Linked DNA regions of Variovorax paradoxus. The protein of the gene in region 2 interacts with the protein of the main gene of each other region in a pairwise test. Links are inferred from orthologs where the notes say so. Each region holds a gene or a part of one and is shown on either strand. Other genes may lie near its edges.

Region 1 (7,068 bases), 1.9 Mb from region 2 along the record:
CGGGGTGGTCGATGGAGGTGATGCCGCTGTCCTTCTTCGCGATGCGAAGCCATACGCCGGCGGCGGTCGTGTGGTGGCGCTTGAGCCAGCGCGTCCACGATGCGGCGTTGGTGCACTCGACTGGCGTGTCGTGCGGAATGCGCTCCGCCGTCTTCGTGGTCATGGCACCCACCAGTAGCGCAGCGCGTGGAAGTAGATGGGTGCTGCAAAGATCACCGAGTCGAGCCGATCGAGCATGCCGCCGTGGCCCTCGATCATCGAGCCCCAGTCTTTCACGCCGCGATCGCGCTTGATGGCCGACATCACGAGGCCGCCGAAGAAGCCCATAAGGCAGATCGTGAGCGCCATCAGTGCGGCCTGCCACGGGTTGAACGGCGTGGCCCAGTACAGCGCCGCGCCCAGCGCGGTGGCGCTCGCCACGCCGCCGATCAAGCCTTCCCAGGTCTTGGAGGGCGACAGCTCGGGCGCCACCTTGCGCTTGCCGAAGAGCTTGCCCCACACGTACTGCAGCACGTCGCTGCCCTGCACCACGATCACCAGGAACGCGATCAGCAGCAGGTTGCGGCCTTCGAAGCCAGGAATCTGCAGCGTGAGCAGGGCCGGCACGTGGCTGATGCAGAACACGCACACCATCAGCCCCCACTGGATCTTCGAGGTGCGCTCCAGGAAGCGGCGCGTGTCGCCGCCGACCGCCGCCAGGATGGGCAGTAGCAGGAAGGCATAGACCGGGATGTAGATCGCGTAGAGCCCGTACCAGTCGATCCAGATCAGGAAATACTGTCCTGGCAGCGCGAGGTAGAAAGCCAGCGCGATCGGCGCATGGTCGCCGCGCCGCGTATAGGCCAGGCTGATGAATTCGCGCAGCGCATAGAACGAGATCAGATAGAACAGCACGATCACGCCGCCCTTGCCAAAGGCAAAGGCAATGCCGATCACCGCCACCATCACCCACCACGCATTGACGCGCGAGTTGAGGTTGTCGATCACCGAATGCGGCTGGCCGTGCGCCACGCGCCACTTGAGCAGTGCGCCGATGGCCGAGGCCAGTATCAGCACTCCGGCCACACCGCCGAAAAGCTTGAGCGTGGTCCACGCGAAAGGAGAGAGTTCGATCACGAGGCGCTCCCTCCGTTGCTTTGTCCGTTTTGTTGTTCGATGCGGTCGTATTCGGGGCGCAGGTCGAGCATCGCCGTGCGTGCGCGGGCGATGAAAGTGTTCTTGTCTTCCCCTTCGGCCAGCGAGATCGGCGCGCCGTAGCGCACCGTGCACGCCAGCGGAATCGGCACCAGCGTGCCCTTGGGCAGCACGCGCTTCAGGTTCTCGATCCACACCGGCACCAGCCGCACGTTGGGGCAGGCGCGCGCCAGGTGGAAGAGCCCGCTTTTCAGCGGCAGCAGGATCTCGTCGCCCGTGTTGCGCGTGCCCTCGGGGAACATGATGAGCGAGTCGCCGGCGTCCAGCGCCTCCTTCATCTGCTCGACAGGGTTCTCGCCCTGGCCCGAGCCGTCGCGGCGGATCATCAGCGCATTGAACACGTCGGCGCCGATGAACTGGCGCGTCTTCGAGGCCATCCAGTAGTCCTGCCCGGCCACCGGCCGCGTGAGCGCGCGCAGGTCGGGCGGCAGCGTGGCCCACAACAGCACGAAGTCGCCGTGGCTCGTGTGGTTGGCGAAGTACAGCGTCTGCTCGGCCTTCGGCGTGGTGCCTGACCAGATGGCGCGAACCCCGGTCAGCAGCCCGGCCGCGCCGATGATCAGCTTGCCGGCCACGATGGCGAGCCCGCGCCGCAGCACGGTGCTTTCGGGCTTGTCGTTGTTTTTGTTGTTTTCTTCGGTCAAGAGAGGTCCTGTGTCATCAAGGCAAGGAGGAACAAGGCGCTCTGGCACGCCACCACGATGGCGTGGCGCTGCATGAGCTGTCGGGTGCCCTGCACGCGGTCGTCGAGCGGGCGCGTGGTGGCGTGTTGCGACGGCGGTGGCTCGCGCAGCCCGAGCGTTGAGAGCGCTTTGTCGAGCGCTTCGAGCGAAGCGACGGTGTTGCGCGCGAGCCCGTCGAACAGCGCCTCGTCGAAGCGCAGCCGGAACGCGAAGTAGCGCTCCAGCGCGCCGAGGATCACGACCGCGCCGAAGCCCATGGTGGCAGTGGTCGAGAGCGAGCGCAGCGTCAGCGCGAGCACCAGCGCCGAGATGCAGGTGAGCGCAAAGCCCCAGAGGCCCAGCAGCGCGATGGCGCGCAGCAGGCCGGCCAGTGCGGCGCAGGTGGTTCGGTCGTTGTCATCGGTCATGGGGCGGTACCTCCGGCAAAGGTTTGAACGGCTCCAGTGACACCCGCCAGGCCCCCCGCAGCACGATCTGCGGCCGTGCGCGGCGCACCGTGTCTTCGGCCTGGGCGACGCCGCCGGCCGGGCCGTAGCGGCCCAGCCAGGCGATTACCGCCGCAGCGCTGCGTGAGAAGCCGAGCGCGCAGCAGACCCACACTGTGGCACCGTCCGCGTTCCGGCGCTGGCCTTCGATGACGGCCGCTGCGCGCTGCAGGCGCACGGTTGGCGGCACCGTCAGGTCGAGCAGCGGCACGCAGTGCGCATGCGGCACGCCTGCCGGCATCTGCAGCTCGGCGCACAGACTCACCAGACGGGGCTGTCCGGCGGCCAGCCACTCGGCGTGCGTCGGCCGGCGGCCCAGCCGCAGGCCCGGCACCACTTCGACCGAAGCCGGTAGCTTGCGGGTCCAGAGACAGGCGTTGATGGCGGCGGCGAGCCGGTAGGGCGCCAGCATCCAGCGCGCCGCCCAGCCCATGCGGCCACGGCCGTTCATCTGGAAGCCGCGTGCGCCGAAGCCGATGTAGTTCAACGCCACCAGCGCGAGCGACGCGGCCGGCCATGCCAGCCACAGCACGACGCCGCCGCCGTACAGCGCAGCCGCAAGGAACAGCGCCGCGCCCACTGCATAGAGCCCCGCCAGCTTCCAGCGCTGCGGGTCGCGGGTGATGCGCCACGCGCGCGGCATCGACACCACGCGCTCCAGCGGCCACAGCCACACGCAGAACAGGCCGAGCAGCGCGCCGGTCGGAATGTCGATGAAGTGGTGCTGCCACGTCGTGAGCACCGACGCGCAGATGGCGAAGGCCCACACATGCAGCACCAGCCGCGCCCAGAGGGGCCGGATGAACTGCCGGTACCAGTCCCACAGGATCACGGCCAGCGCGATGTGCAGCGAAGGCGCCTGGTTGAACGGCTGGTCGAACCCGCGCAGCGCGTTGAACAGGAAAGCCGGCGCCCCGTCGACCGGCGGTTGCCCGAAGCTGAAGTGCAGTGGCCAGAGGATGAAGCAGCTGCAGGCGATGAGCGTGGCCGTCACCAGCCGCAGCGCGTGCCGGTCGAGCGTGTGCCTGCTGCGCGCCAGGAACAGCGACAGCGCATAGAAGACGTTGATCGTCCAGTACGGAAAGATCGTCCACGGCCAGAACGGCACCTGCCGCTCCCACTCGAAAGCCATCGACGGCACGTTCGCCCGCGTGGTCGCCCACCAGTTGGCGAAGCCATAGGTCGCGTAGAACAGCGGCCCCAGAAACACCAGCCATGCGGCGGCGCGCTTCCAGGGCCGTTGCGCCAGCCAGGCGGTCATTGCGTGACGCGCACTGCCAGCGACACCGTGAAGATGCCCCACTCGTCGACCCGCTGGTCGATCTTGCGGAAGCCCGCTTCTTCCACCAGCTGGTCCATCTCGTACTGCGTGCGGCGCCGCATCACCCAGGCCTCGCCCTGGCGGTGGCTGGTGAGGGCGCGCGCGATCATCTCGAGCTGCGGATGCCAGGGCTGCCCGGTGTAGACGAGGTAGCCGCGGTCTTCCACCGCGTCGCCCACGCCCGCGAGCGAGCGGCGCACCATTTCGTTGTCGGGGAACAGCTCGTACAGGCCCGACACCACGGCCAGCGTGGGCCGCGGCAATACGCTCGCGAGGCTCATGCGGTCGAAGGCATCGGCCTGCACGAATTGGGCGACGTCTTCCAGGCCCTTCTCGGCGATGAGCGCCCGGCCGTCGCGCACATTGATGTCGCTGTAGTCGCGCAGCAAGATGGAACTGGCCTTCACGGGGCTGGCCAGCACCGCGTCGAGCACGTAGCGGCCATGGCCGGCGGCGATGTCCATCACGCGCACCTCGCGGTGCATGTCGGCCAGGCGCTCCATTGCAATGCGCAGCAGCTCTTCGACGTGGATCTTGCGTTGGCGTATGCCGCGCCAGCCGATGGAGTCCAGGTAGGTCTTGTCGATGGAGCGGCCGATGGCCGAGCTGCCCTGCGGATGGTTGCGGTACACGTAGTCGAGCGTGCTGCCCGAATCGAAGCCGGTGGCGTGGCCGAGCTTGATGCCCTCGGACATCGTGCCACCCAGCTTCAGGCTCGCGCGGGTCATGGCCCAGTAGGCGCCGCGCGGCGACAGGGGCGACAGCGGCTCGGCCAGTGCGCGCGACTCGTCGGCCGTGTCGCCGCTCAGGTGCGCCTCGCGGCGGTCCACAGGCACGGCGGGCTCGTCGAAGCGCTGCAGGATGAATTCGCGGATCGAGGCCACGGCCGGCGCCCGGTCTTTCTCGCCCAGGGTGTCGTGGAAGAAGCCCGGCAGCTCCGTCTTGGTCTTGACCGCGCTGCCCAGCCGCTCGAAGAACTGGTGCTGCGGCTTGTGGTGCACCACCCAGTCGGCGCCCGAAATGAGCAGCTGCACCGGCAGCGTGATCGCATTGGCGTCGGCCACCACGCGGTCGGCGGCCTCGTACAGGCCCAGCAGGATGTTGACCGCGATGGGCCGCGAGATCAGCGGATCGCTCTCGTAGCTGGCGATGCGCTGCGGGTCGTGCGTGAGGAACTTCGCCTTCACGTAGCTGTTGACGAAGAACAGGCCGCGCAGCTTGTGCATCAGCCCTAGCCCGGCGCGCGCGAACGGCACGTAGAGCTTGACCTTGAAGGCCGGCGAGGCGAGCGTGAGGCCGCGTACCTTGGGCGCGTAGTCGTGCGCCCAGGTGGCGATCAGCACCGCGCCCACGCTCTGCGCGACCACGTGGATGTCCTGCTCGGGCACGCCGTGCGCCGTGCCGATGTGCTGTACGAAGGTCTGCACGTCGCGCACCGAAGTGCCGAAGCTCGGGCTGTAGCCGCGCTGCCCGGGCGAGCGGCCATGGCCGCGGGCGTCCCAGGCGAAGAAGTCGAAGTCGGGCAGGTTCAGCTCGTCGACCAGGTGCGCCATGCGCGCACCGTGTTCATGGCCGCGATGGAACAGCACGATGGCGCCGCGCCGCGTGGCGCCGGTGGCCGGCCAGTGGCGGTAGAAAAGAGATTCGCCGTCGTGCGTCTGGAAATGAAGCTCGTTCGGAGCGCGTGGAGTGGTGTCGTTCATTGAATCCCTGTGAAATCTTGTAGGAGCTTGTTCAGTGGCGGCCTGCGGCGTCGGCCTCGGCCAGGGCGCGGCGGATGCGGTTGACGGTGGTCCAGGCCACCAGCACAGCAAGCAGCGGCATCAGCCAGGCTGTCCAGCCCGGCAGCGGCAAGCCCAGCGCCACGTAGAGGCCGAGCGCGCCGAACACGAAGGCCCGGTCGCTCTTGCCCAGCGGGCCGTCGTAGCGGCGCGAGGCGCCCACCGTGGGGCCAAGCGCGCCGGCGAATTCGCTCAGCCCGGCCAGCACGATCACCGTGCCGACCCAGAAGCCGCTGAAAGGCAGCACCAGTGCAAAGGGCAGGTACAGCGCCGCGTCGGAGACCACGTCGGTCAGTTCGTTGAGAAAGGCGCCCAGCCTGCTCTGCTGGTTGTGTTCGCGCGCCAGCATGCCGTCGATGGCGTTGAAGGCCATGCGCAGGAACATCCACAGCGGAATGAGCCCGAAGGCCGCCAGCGAGGGCGCCGCGAAGAAGAGCCAGAGCCCGAGCGCGACCGAAACGACGCATGCCGCCATCGTGACCTGGTTGGCTGTGACGCCCATCGCATGCAGGCGGACCACCAGCGGCCGCAGCAGGGCCTGGAAACGCGGCTTCAGTTCGTAGATCGACACGTGCTGGCTTCCCCTCGTTTGTTATGTGCCGAAGCATTCTGCCAGTCTGGCCCAAGGACTAAACTTGCCGACGCAGACCCTTACCCAATGACCATCCAGACAGACGACTTCGCGCCCGCCCCCCAACGCGTGGTGTCCGCAGCCCCCGCATCGCCCAACGAAGAGGCGATCGAACGGGCCCTGCGCCCCAAGCTGCTCGACGAATACGTCGGCCAGGCTAAGGTGCGCGAGCAGCTCGAAATCTTCATCGGCGCCGCGCGCAAGCGCAAAGAGGCGCTCGACCACGTGCTGCTGTTCGGCCCGCCGGGCCTGGGCAAGACCACGCTGTCGCACATCATCGCGGCCGAGCTGGGCGTCAACCTGCGCCAGACCTCCGGCCCCGTGCTCGAGAAGCCCAAGGACCTGGCGGCGCTGCTGACCAACCTGGAGCCGAACGATGTGCTTTTCATCGACGAGATCCACCGCTTGAGCCCGGTCGTCGAGGAAATCCTGTACCCCGCGCTGGAGGACTACCAGATCGACATCATGATCGGCGAGGGCCCCGCGGCGCGCAGCATCAAGCTCGACCTGCAGCCCTTCACCCTGGTGGGCGCCACCACCCGCGCCGGCATGCTGACCAACCCGCTGCGCGACCGCTTCGGCATCGTTGCGCGGCTGGAGTTCTACACGCCCGAAGAGCTGGCGCTGATCGTGACCCGCAGCGCCCGCCTGCTCAAGGTGGAGACCGACGAAACCGGCGGCTTCGAGATCGCCCGCCGTTCGCGCGGTACGCCCCGCATTGCCAACCGCCTGCTGCGCCGCGTGCGCGACTACGCCGAGGTCAAGGGCAATGGCCGTATCACCGAAGAAATTGCGCACAAGGCGCTGGCCATGCTCGACGTCGACCCGCAGGGCTTCGACCTGATGGACCGCAAGCTGCTTGAGGCCGTCATCCACCGTTTCGACGGCGGCCCGGTGGGCCTCGACAACGTGGCGGCCAGCATCGGCGAGGAGCGCGACACCATCGAGGACGTGATCGAGCCCTACCTCATCC
Region 2 (7,092 bases):
ACGGCCCGATGACCCAGGCGCCGCCCCACAAGGCGCTGCCGATGTGGCCCTGCCAGGCCGCGTATGCCAGCACGCCCACCAGCACCACGCTGGTCGGGATGGGGGTGCCCTCGAAGTACTTCACCTTGTCGGAGCCGGCCGACAGTGACTCGGCCGTCACGTTGAAGCGCGCGAGCCGGCTCACGCCGCAGCCCACGAAATAGATCAGGATCACGCAGTCCCAGCCGCCGTTCAGCCCGGCCGCGAAGCCGAGCGCGGCGGGCGCCATGCCGAAGGAGATGATGTCGGCCAGCGAGTCGAGCTCGCGCCCGAGCGCGGATTGCGTCTGGCGCCAGCGCGCGATGCGGCCGTCGAGCACGTCGAAGATGAACGCTGCCGGCGCGAGCGCGGCCGACCACAGGAACTGCGCGAGCGACTGGCTCGCCATGAAGGCCATCGCGAGGAACACCGCGCCCACCCCGCAGGCTGCATTGCCGAGCGTGAAGGCATCGGCCAGGTGGAATTCCCGGAGCATCGAAAAATGCTTGCGGGTCGGCGCGGGGGAGGGAGTGGTCATGAAGGATGGGTTGGGCAAACGGCGAATGGACCGCACCTTAACCGAAGCGAAACGCGCTTCTTGTCAGCGCAGGGCGTCAGACGCCGTGATGCGCTTCGACGATCCGTGCGAATCGCCCGAGCAGGCTGGCTGCTGCGTCGGTCTGGATCACGTGCTCGCGCAGTGCGGCCGGGTCGGTGCCGGCGCGAGCCAGGCCGTCGGCCAGCTGGTCGATGTAGCCGCGCATGACGTCGGCATCGAACTCGGGGTGGAACTGAACGCCCCAGGCATGGTCGCCCGCACGGAACGCATGCACCGGCTCGTGGTCGTTGCCGGCCAGCCGCACAGCACCTTCGGGCAGGCGCAGAGCGCTCTGCCAGTGCACCGCGTGGGCCGGGAACTGCGCGGGCAGGCCGCGCAGCAACTGGTCGGTAGCGGCGGCATCGTCGAGCGTGACGGTCACGGTGCCGACCTCCGCGCCCTGCGGGTGGTCGCCGGCCTCGCCGCCGAGCGCATGCGCGAGCAACTGGTGGCCGTAGCAGATGCCGAGCACTGGCGTGTCGTGCGCCACGAGTTGCGCGAGCCAGGCGGCCGTGGTCTCGCTCCAGGGTTCGCGGTGCGACACCATCGCGTGCGAACCGGTGACGACCGCGCCCGACACCTCGGCCGGGTCGGGCAGGGCGTCGCCGCGGCGCGGGTCGACCACCAGCAGGGGCAGCGCGCGCGTGTCGAGCCCGTCGGCAATCCAGTGCTCGAAGTCGCCGCGCTGCGTGCGCAGGGCCTCGAAGGTGTCTCCGAGCTTGACGATGACGAGCGGGTGCGGGCGGTGGTTGTCCATGCCGCGATCATGCCGCAGGTGCGCATCGGGCCCGCAACGGCTACAGTGGATGACCCGGGGCGGTCCCCGGGTGTTTGACCTGACTGCAACCCTGCCGAAAAATCGACCGATGCGCACCTTGGCTGCCTCCCTCACGATCTTCGCTGCGGCGCTGGGCGCACAGGCGGCTGAGGTGGTGCGCTGCACGGACGCCAGCGGGGCCATCTCCTACACCAACGTCGCCTGTCCGGCGGGCAGCAAGCAGTCGCGGCAGGTGCCGATCCTCGAATCGCCGCCCGCCGAGGCGCGCCGGCCAGACTACACACCGGCGCCGACCCCCGCAGCACCGATTGCACCGCCCAGCCAGGTGGCCAGCAATCCGCCTTCGGGCCCGGCCATCATCCCGCGCTATCCCGCCGACACGCAGCCCGCGGCGGCCGATCCCCCGGCCGTCGTCATCCTGAGCCCCGATCCGTACTACGACGGCGTGCGCCCTATCCGACGTCCGCCGCCGCATGTGAACGACCCGGGGCCGCCGCCCGGCCAGCGGCCCTGCCAGAACCTCGCGGGCATCAAGCGCGGCAACTGCTGAATGAGCGCAGGAGAAGCCAGGCCACACAGCCTTCCGTGGACCGTCTACTGCGACGGCAGCGCCATGCCCAACCCGGGGCGCATGGGCATTGGCGCCGTCATCACCGCGCCCGACGGAACGCGCCACACGCTGTCGCAAGCCACGCATGCCACCGGCTGCAACAACGAGGCCGAACTGCGGGCGCTGACGCTGGCGCTGCAAGACCTGCGCGAGCGCGGTGCGACGGCGGTGCGGGCCTACAGCGACAACAGCATCCTGGTCGAACAGCTCGGCCCGACCGGGGCGAAACCGATCGAGCGCCTGGCCGACCTTTTCAACGATGCCCGCGCCTTGCTCGGCAGCTTCGACGACGTGCGCGTGCAGTGGATTCCGCGCCACCGCAATGGCGAGGCCGACGCGCTGGCACGCGCCGCCTTGGGCTTCGCGCCCAAGCCGCCTGCAAGGCCCGCGAAGAAGCGGCGATAGGGCAGGGCCCGGGAGCCCCTATCATCACGCGCCATGACAGAAGCCACTCCCCGCCCACCCCTTCCCGACCACCTCTCCATCGATCCGCGCAGCCCGCACCACGTGGCCGCCGCCTTCGAGCACGACATCGGCATCCGTTTCAACGGCAAGGACCGCCTCGACGTCGAGGAATACTGCATCAGCGAAGGCTGGATCAAGGTGCCTGCAGGCAAGACGCTCGACCGCAAGGGCAAGCCGCTGCTGCTCAAGCTCAAGGGCACAGTCGAGGCGTACTACAAGGAAGCCTGAGCGCGCTCAGCGCCACTGCAGCAGCAGCGACCAGGGCTGGCGGCTCATGTGGCGATCGATGCACCCCGGCGCGCCCGGCGTGCATCCCTCGGGCAGGTAGCTCGGGTCCAGCCAGCGCGTGCCCGGCGCAAAGTCGAGCCGGCGCCGCGTGACCGACTGCAGCACGTTGCCGCCCACGGTGTCGAAGCCCGTGGCATCCACGGCCACCACCACGTCGCAATGCATGGGCAACGGCTCGCCGCCGGTGTCCCGCGCGGCCAGCACTTCACCGATCTTGTCGAAGGTATCGAGCCCGGCGCCCGCGCCGCGTGCCTGGCAGACCAGGTCGCCGACGCGCGGTGGCGTGCGCCTCAGGTCGCAGGCGCGCAGGGCGTAGCGCGTGGGGTGGCCCGCGGCCTCTTCGATGCCGGCCTGCCACGCGGCGCCCGCATAGTCGACATGCGCTTCGGAGAACACGAATTCGTCGTCCGCCAACCCGGCCTGCCGCGCCAGCCAGCTGATGAAGGCCGCGGACCAGGGCGTGTCGATCACCGCGACCCGGCTCAGCGCGGCCTGAACGGCGCGCAGCTCCACTGAATCAAGTCCCTCGCTGGGGCCGACGCCCATGCCCTGCAGGCGCCCGGCCGTCGCCTCGTTCAACGCCTGCATCAGCAGGTGCCGGTCGGCGCCCCGCAGTGCGCCGAAGCGCACGAGCGACGGGAGCTGCGGATCGACGGCCTGCCAGTAGCCCAGCACCCGCTGCCATGGTGCGAGGCCCGGCACCGTGCGGCGCGTGTCCTCGGCCTCCGAGTCGCCGGCTTCGGTCATGCGGCCTTCGGCGTCCATGGTCTGGCCGCCGAAGGCCTCGTGCTCCTGCAGTGCGAAGGTCGCCATCGCGACTGCGCGCGACGGTGAGGGGGCTTGCGTGGCCGTTTCGAGGCAGCCCGATGCAGCGGAAGCCGGTCCCGGCGCGGATGCGAGCAAGAAGGCTGCGGCACCCAGGGCCGCCATCGTCCATCGCGAGGCAGGGGAAGCGTCCGCTCGCAGCATGCGATGCGCCTCAGGCCACTATCACCCGCTCGCACGCTTTGCGCAGCGCCGACAGTCCCGGCAGCTCGCGCGCCTTGGCATCGGTGACCACTACATCGATGTCCGTCGTTCGCGCATAGGTCACGCGGCTGGCCTGGCCGATCTTGGCGTGGTCGGCCAGCAGCACCAGCTGCTGCGCCTGCTCGGCCATCGCGCGTGCCACGGTGGCTTCGTGGTGCTCGAAGCTCATCGCGCCATGCTTGGCGTGAAGACCCACCGGCGACAGCAGCGCGACGTCGGCGCGATAGCGGCGGATGGCCTCCACCGTGGTGTCGCCGAAGGTGGCTTGCGTTTTCACGTCGGTCTGGCCGCCCAGCAGGATGGTCTGGTTGCCGGTGAGGCGGCCTTCGCCCGCGCCCGCGAGCTTGAGCGCGATGTTCAGCGAGTTGGTGATGACCGTCATGCCGCTCAGCGTGCCGATCTCTTCCGCGCAGATCGACATGGTGCTGCCCGCATCCATGAAGATGGTCTGCCCCGGCCGCAGCAGTGCGACGGCGGCCTTGGCAATGGCGCGCTTTTCGCGCTGGCGCGCCACCAGCCGCACCGCGAGCGGCGGCTCGGGCTCCGCCTTGATGGCAACGGCACCGCCGTGCACGCGGCGCAGTTCGCCCAGGCCTTCGAGTTCGAGCAGGTCGCGACGCACCGTTTCGCGCGACACCGTGAGGTCCTGCATGATGCGCTCGACGCTGAGTCGCGAGAAGGTGGCGAGCAGGCTGCGGATGCGCAGGAATCGTTCTTCTTGGAGCATGGAATGCCGGCGTAAAAAAGAAAAAGGGCGGCGTCAGTGTGACAGCCGCCCCGGTTGCACGTGAACAGGCACAGGGGCCGTGCAATTGTGCCGGCCAATATCCCGATGCAGGTGCGTTGGCCCCGTCCGTTGTCAGAGATCGGCGAGACCCATGGCCGGATCGCTCACCGAGTGCTTGCCGGTTTCGACGCGGCCGGCAAAGCGGCGATAGAAGGCCGGATCGGCATCGCAGGTAACGGCGAAGTCGTACCACTGGCCGCTGCTGGCCAGCACCCACAGCTGCTCGGCCTTGCCGCCGCCGTTCACCGTGGCGTTCCACGGGCCGTCGTCGCGGTAGGCCTTGGCGCGCACTGTGAACTTGCAGGCGCCACCACCGCCGTTGAGCATTTCCAGGTACACGTTGCCGTTTGCAATGTCGTAGCACACCTGCACTTCGGGGTTGGGTGCGCCGCCGGCGCGAAGCCGGTTGAGGTCGCCCTTGAAGTGGCGGTGATAGCCGTTCGGCCCGAGCACCCACAGGTCGTAGAAGCCGCTGTTGTCGGTCGTGGGGTTCCACGTGTCGTCGAGCGTCTTGCCGGGCTCGACCATGTAACGGCGCGGCAGGCGGTCGAGGTTGAGCTTGTCGTACACATGGAACACGGCCGCGGCCTTGCCGCTGTTCTTGAAGATCAGCCGCATCTGGCCCTTGATGACGTCGGCGCGCGCGCTCGTGTGCAGCTCGTATGGCAGGGCGCGCGAGGGGCGTGTGCCGGTGGCCTGGCGCGGCAGTTGCGGGTCGAGCGGCAATGCCACTTGCGCCAGGGCCTGCTGGTCGGCACGCAGCTTGTCGGCGTCAGCCTTGGTCGTGCGTCCCGTCAGCGTGGGCAGTGCTTCCGTGTTGGGCGTGGCGAAGTTGAATGCGCTGGTGAGGTCGCCGCACACAGCGCGGCGGAACGGCGAGATGTTGGGCTCCTTCACACCGAAGCGTGCCTCGATGAAGCGGATCACCGAGGTGTGGTCGAAGGCCTGCGAATTGACCCAACCGCCGCGGCTCCACGGCGAGACGATATACATCGGCACGCGCACGCCGGGGCCGTACACGCGGCCGTCGGGTGCGGGCTGGCTGCTGGTGCCCGGCGGCTTCGGGTGCGTGAAGCGTTCCGCGGCGAGGTCGGCCTCGGGCAGCGTGGTCTTGCCGGCCATCGAGCCGTCGGGGTTGAGCGAGGGCGCGGCCGGCGAGGGGTAGTGATCGAAGTAGCCATCGTTCTCGTCGAAATTGATGAGCAGCACGGTCTTGCTCCACACGTCCGGCACGGCGGTGAGCGCGTCCAGCGTTTCCTGGATGTACCAGCCGCCCTGCACCGGGCTCGAGGGGCCGGGGTGCTCGGAGTAGGCCGCGGGTGCAACGATCCACGACACCTTCGGCAGCTTGCCGTTCTTGATGTCCTGGCGGAACTGCTCGAGGAAGCCGCCGTCGGGCATGGTGTTGGCAATGCCCTTGTAGAGCGGGTTGCCGGCGTCGTCGCTGGCCGGGTCGTAGGCGGGCGACGGGCCGTCGTTGCTCACCGGCTTGCCCGAATCCTCGTTGGCCTTGCGGTACTGCTTGAAGCCGGCCAACGGGTTGTCGGTGAAGTTGTCCGGCAGGCTCTGGTAGATGATCCAGCTGACCTTGGCTTCCTGCAGCCGCTCGGGGTAGGTCTTCCACTCGTAGCCGGTGGTGGACGGGCCGATGTCGTCCCATTCGTTGTTGACGGTGGCCACGTTGGCGCCCGTGGGGCCGTTGGTGCCGGTCCAGTGGAACATGCGGTTCGAGTTGGTGCCCGTGTGCATGCTGCAGTGGTAGTCGTCACACAGCGTGAAGGCATTGGCCAGCGCGAACTGGAACGTTACCTCGGCCTCCTTGAAGTAGCCCATCGACGCATTGGTCTTGTAGCGCGGCCATTGGTAGGCGCGCCCGCCGTCCCAGGCGTTCTGGCCGTCGCTCCAGGAGTGGGGGGTACCGCTCACGCGTTGTGCGTTGCCTTTGCGGCTGTCGAGGTGGTAGGGCAGGATGGGCTTGCCGGTGGCATCGCTCTGCTGCCACACGTTCAGGCCCTTGGGCAGCGGAATGGTGAAGCGGTCGCCGAAGCCGCGCACGCCCATCAGCGTGCCGAAGTATTGGTCGAACGAACGGTTCTCCTGCATCAGGATCACGATGTGTTCGACGTCCTGGATGGTGCCGGTCTTGTTGTTGGCCGGAATGGCGAGCGCGCGGCGGATGCTCGGCGGAAAGGCCGTCAGCGCGAGGGCGGCGGCGCCGGTTGTGGCCGTGCCGGTGAGAAATTTGCGACGTGAGTTCGTCATGGGCTTGTTGTTTTGGTTGGACATGGTTCGGCGGGGCTCAGGGTGCGCAGCTCTTCACGGGGGCAACGCCGGTGTCGGGTTGCGTGGGCGTGGTAGGGGGCGTGGGTGTGCCGCCGACGAAGCCGCCGCCACCTCCGCTGCCGCCGCAGGCGGAAAGGGCGCAGGCCAGAACGAGCGCGGGCACGAGGCGCGCGCAAAGAAGGGTGTGAACTTGCATGAGTTGATCCTCTGGAATCGTTGTTGTCTTGGGGCTCGGG

The links.
Region 1: the proteins of NWF24_RS11255 (region 2) and NWF24_RS02485 interact in binary tests that used the Escherichia coli proteins (3 or more experiments, as listed by UniProt). The link is inferred for Variovorax paradoxus from one-to-one orthologs.

What each region holds. Positions count from the first base shown.
Region 1 is NZ_CP102931.1:523,249-530,316, forward strand. What follows is about bases 3,004-5,894. They hold NWF24_RS02485 (bifunctional alpha/beta hydrolase/class I SAM-dependent methyltransferase), read right to left. Parts: upstream 5,387-5,894; coding sequence 3,620-5,386; downstream 3,004-3,619. Other genes in these bases: NWF24_RS02480 (phosphatase PAP2/dual specificity phosphatase family protein), read right to left, coding at 3,004-3,623; NWF24_RS02490 (CDP-alcohol phosphatidyltransferase family protein), read right to left, coding at 5,418-5,894. In the rest of the region: NWF24_RS02460 (YdeI/OmpD-associated family protein), read right to left, coding at 1-163; NWF24_RS02465 (phosphatidate cytidylyltransferase), read right to left, coding at 160-1,116; NWF24_RS02470 (lysophospholipid acyltransferase family protein), read right to left, coding at 1,113-1,838; NWF24_RS02475 (hypothetical protein), read right to left, coding at 1,835-2,284; more of NWF24_RS02480, read right to left, coding at 2,274-3,003; more of NWF24_RS02490, read right to left, coding at 5,895-6,035; Holliday junction branch migration DNA helicase RuvB, read left to right, coding at 6,123-7,068.
Region 2 is NZ_CP102931.1:2,389,061-2,396,152, forward strand. What follows is about bases 2,626-5,540. They hold NWF24_RS11255 (DeoR/GlpR family DNA-binding transcription regulator), read right to left. Parts: upstream 4,514-5,540; coding sequence 3,737-4,513; downstream 2,626-3,736. Other genes in these bases: NWF24_RS11245 (DUF3297 family protein), read left to right, coding at 2,626-2,697; NWF24_RS11250 (DUF2272 domain-containing protein), read right to left, coding at 2,704-3,726; NWF24_RS11260 (phosphocholine-specific phospholipase C), read right to left, coding at 4,646-5,540. In the rest of the region: NWF24_RS11225 (CDP-alcohol phosphatidyltransferase family protein), read right to left, coding at 1-556; NWF24_RS11230 (glutamine amidotransferase), read right to left, coding at 633-1,373; NWF24_RS11235 (hypothetical protein), read left to right, coding at 1,483-1,944; NWF24_RS11240 (ribonuclease HI family protein), read left to right, coding at 1,945-2,409; more of NWF24_RS11245, read left to right, coding at 2,443-2,625; more of NWF24_RS11260, read right to left, coding at 5,541-6,835; NWF24_RS11265 (hypothetical protein), read right to left, coding at 6,873-7,052.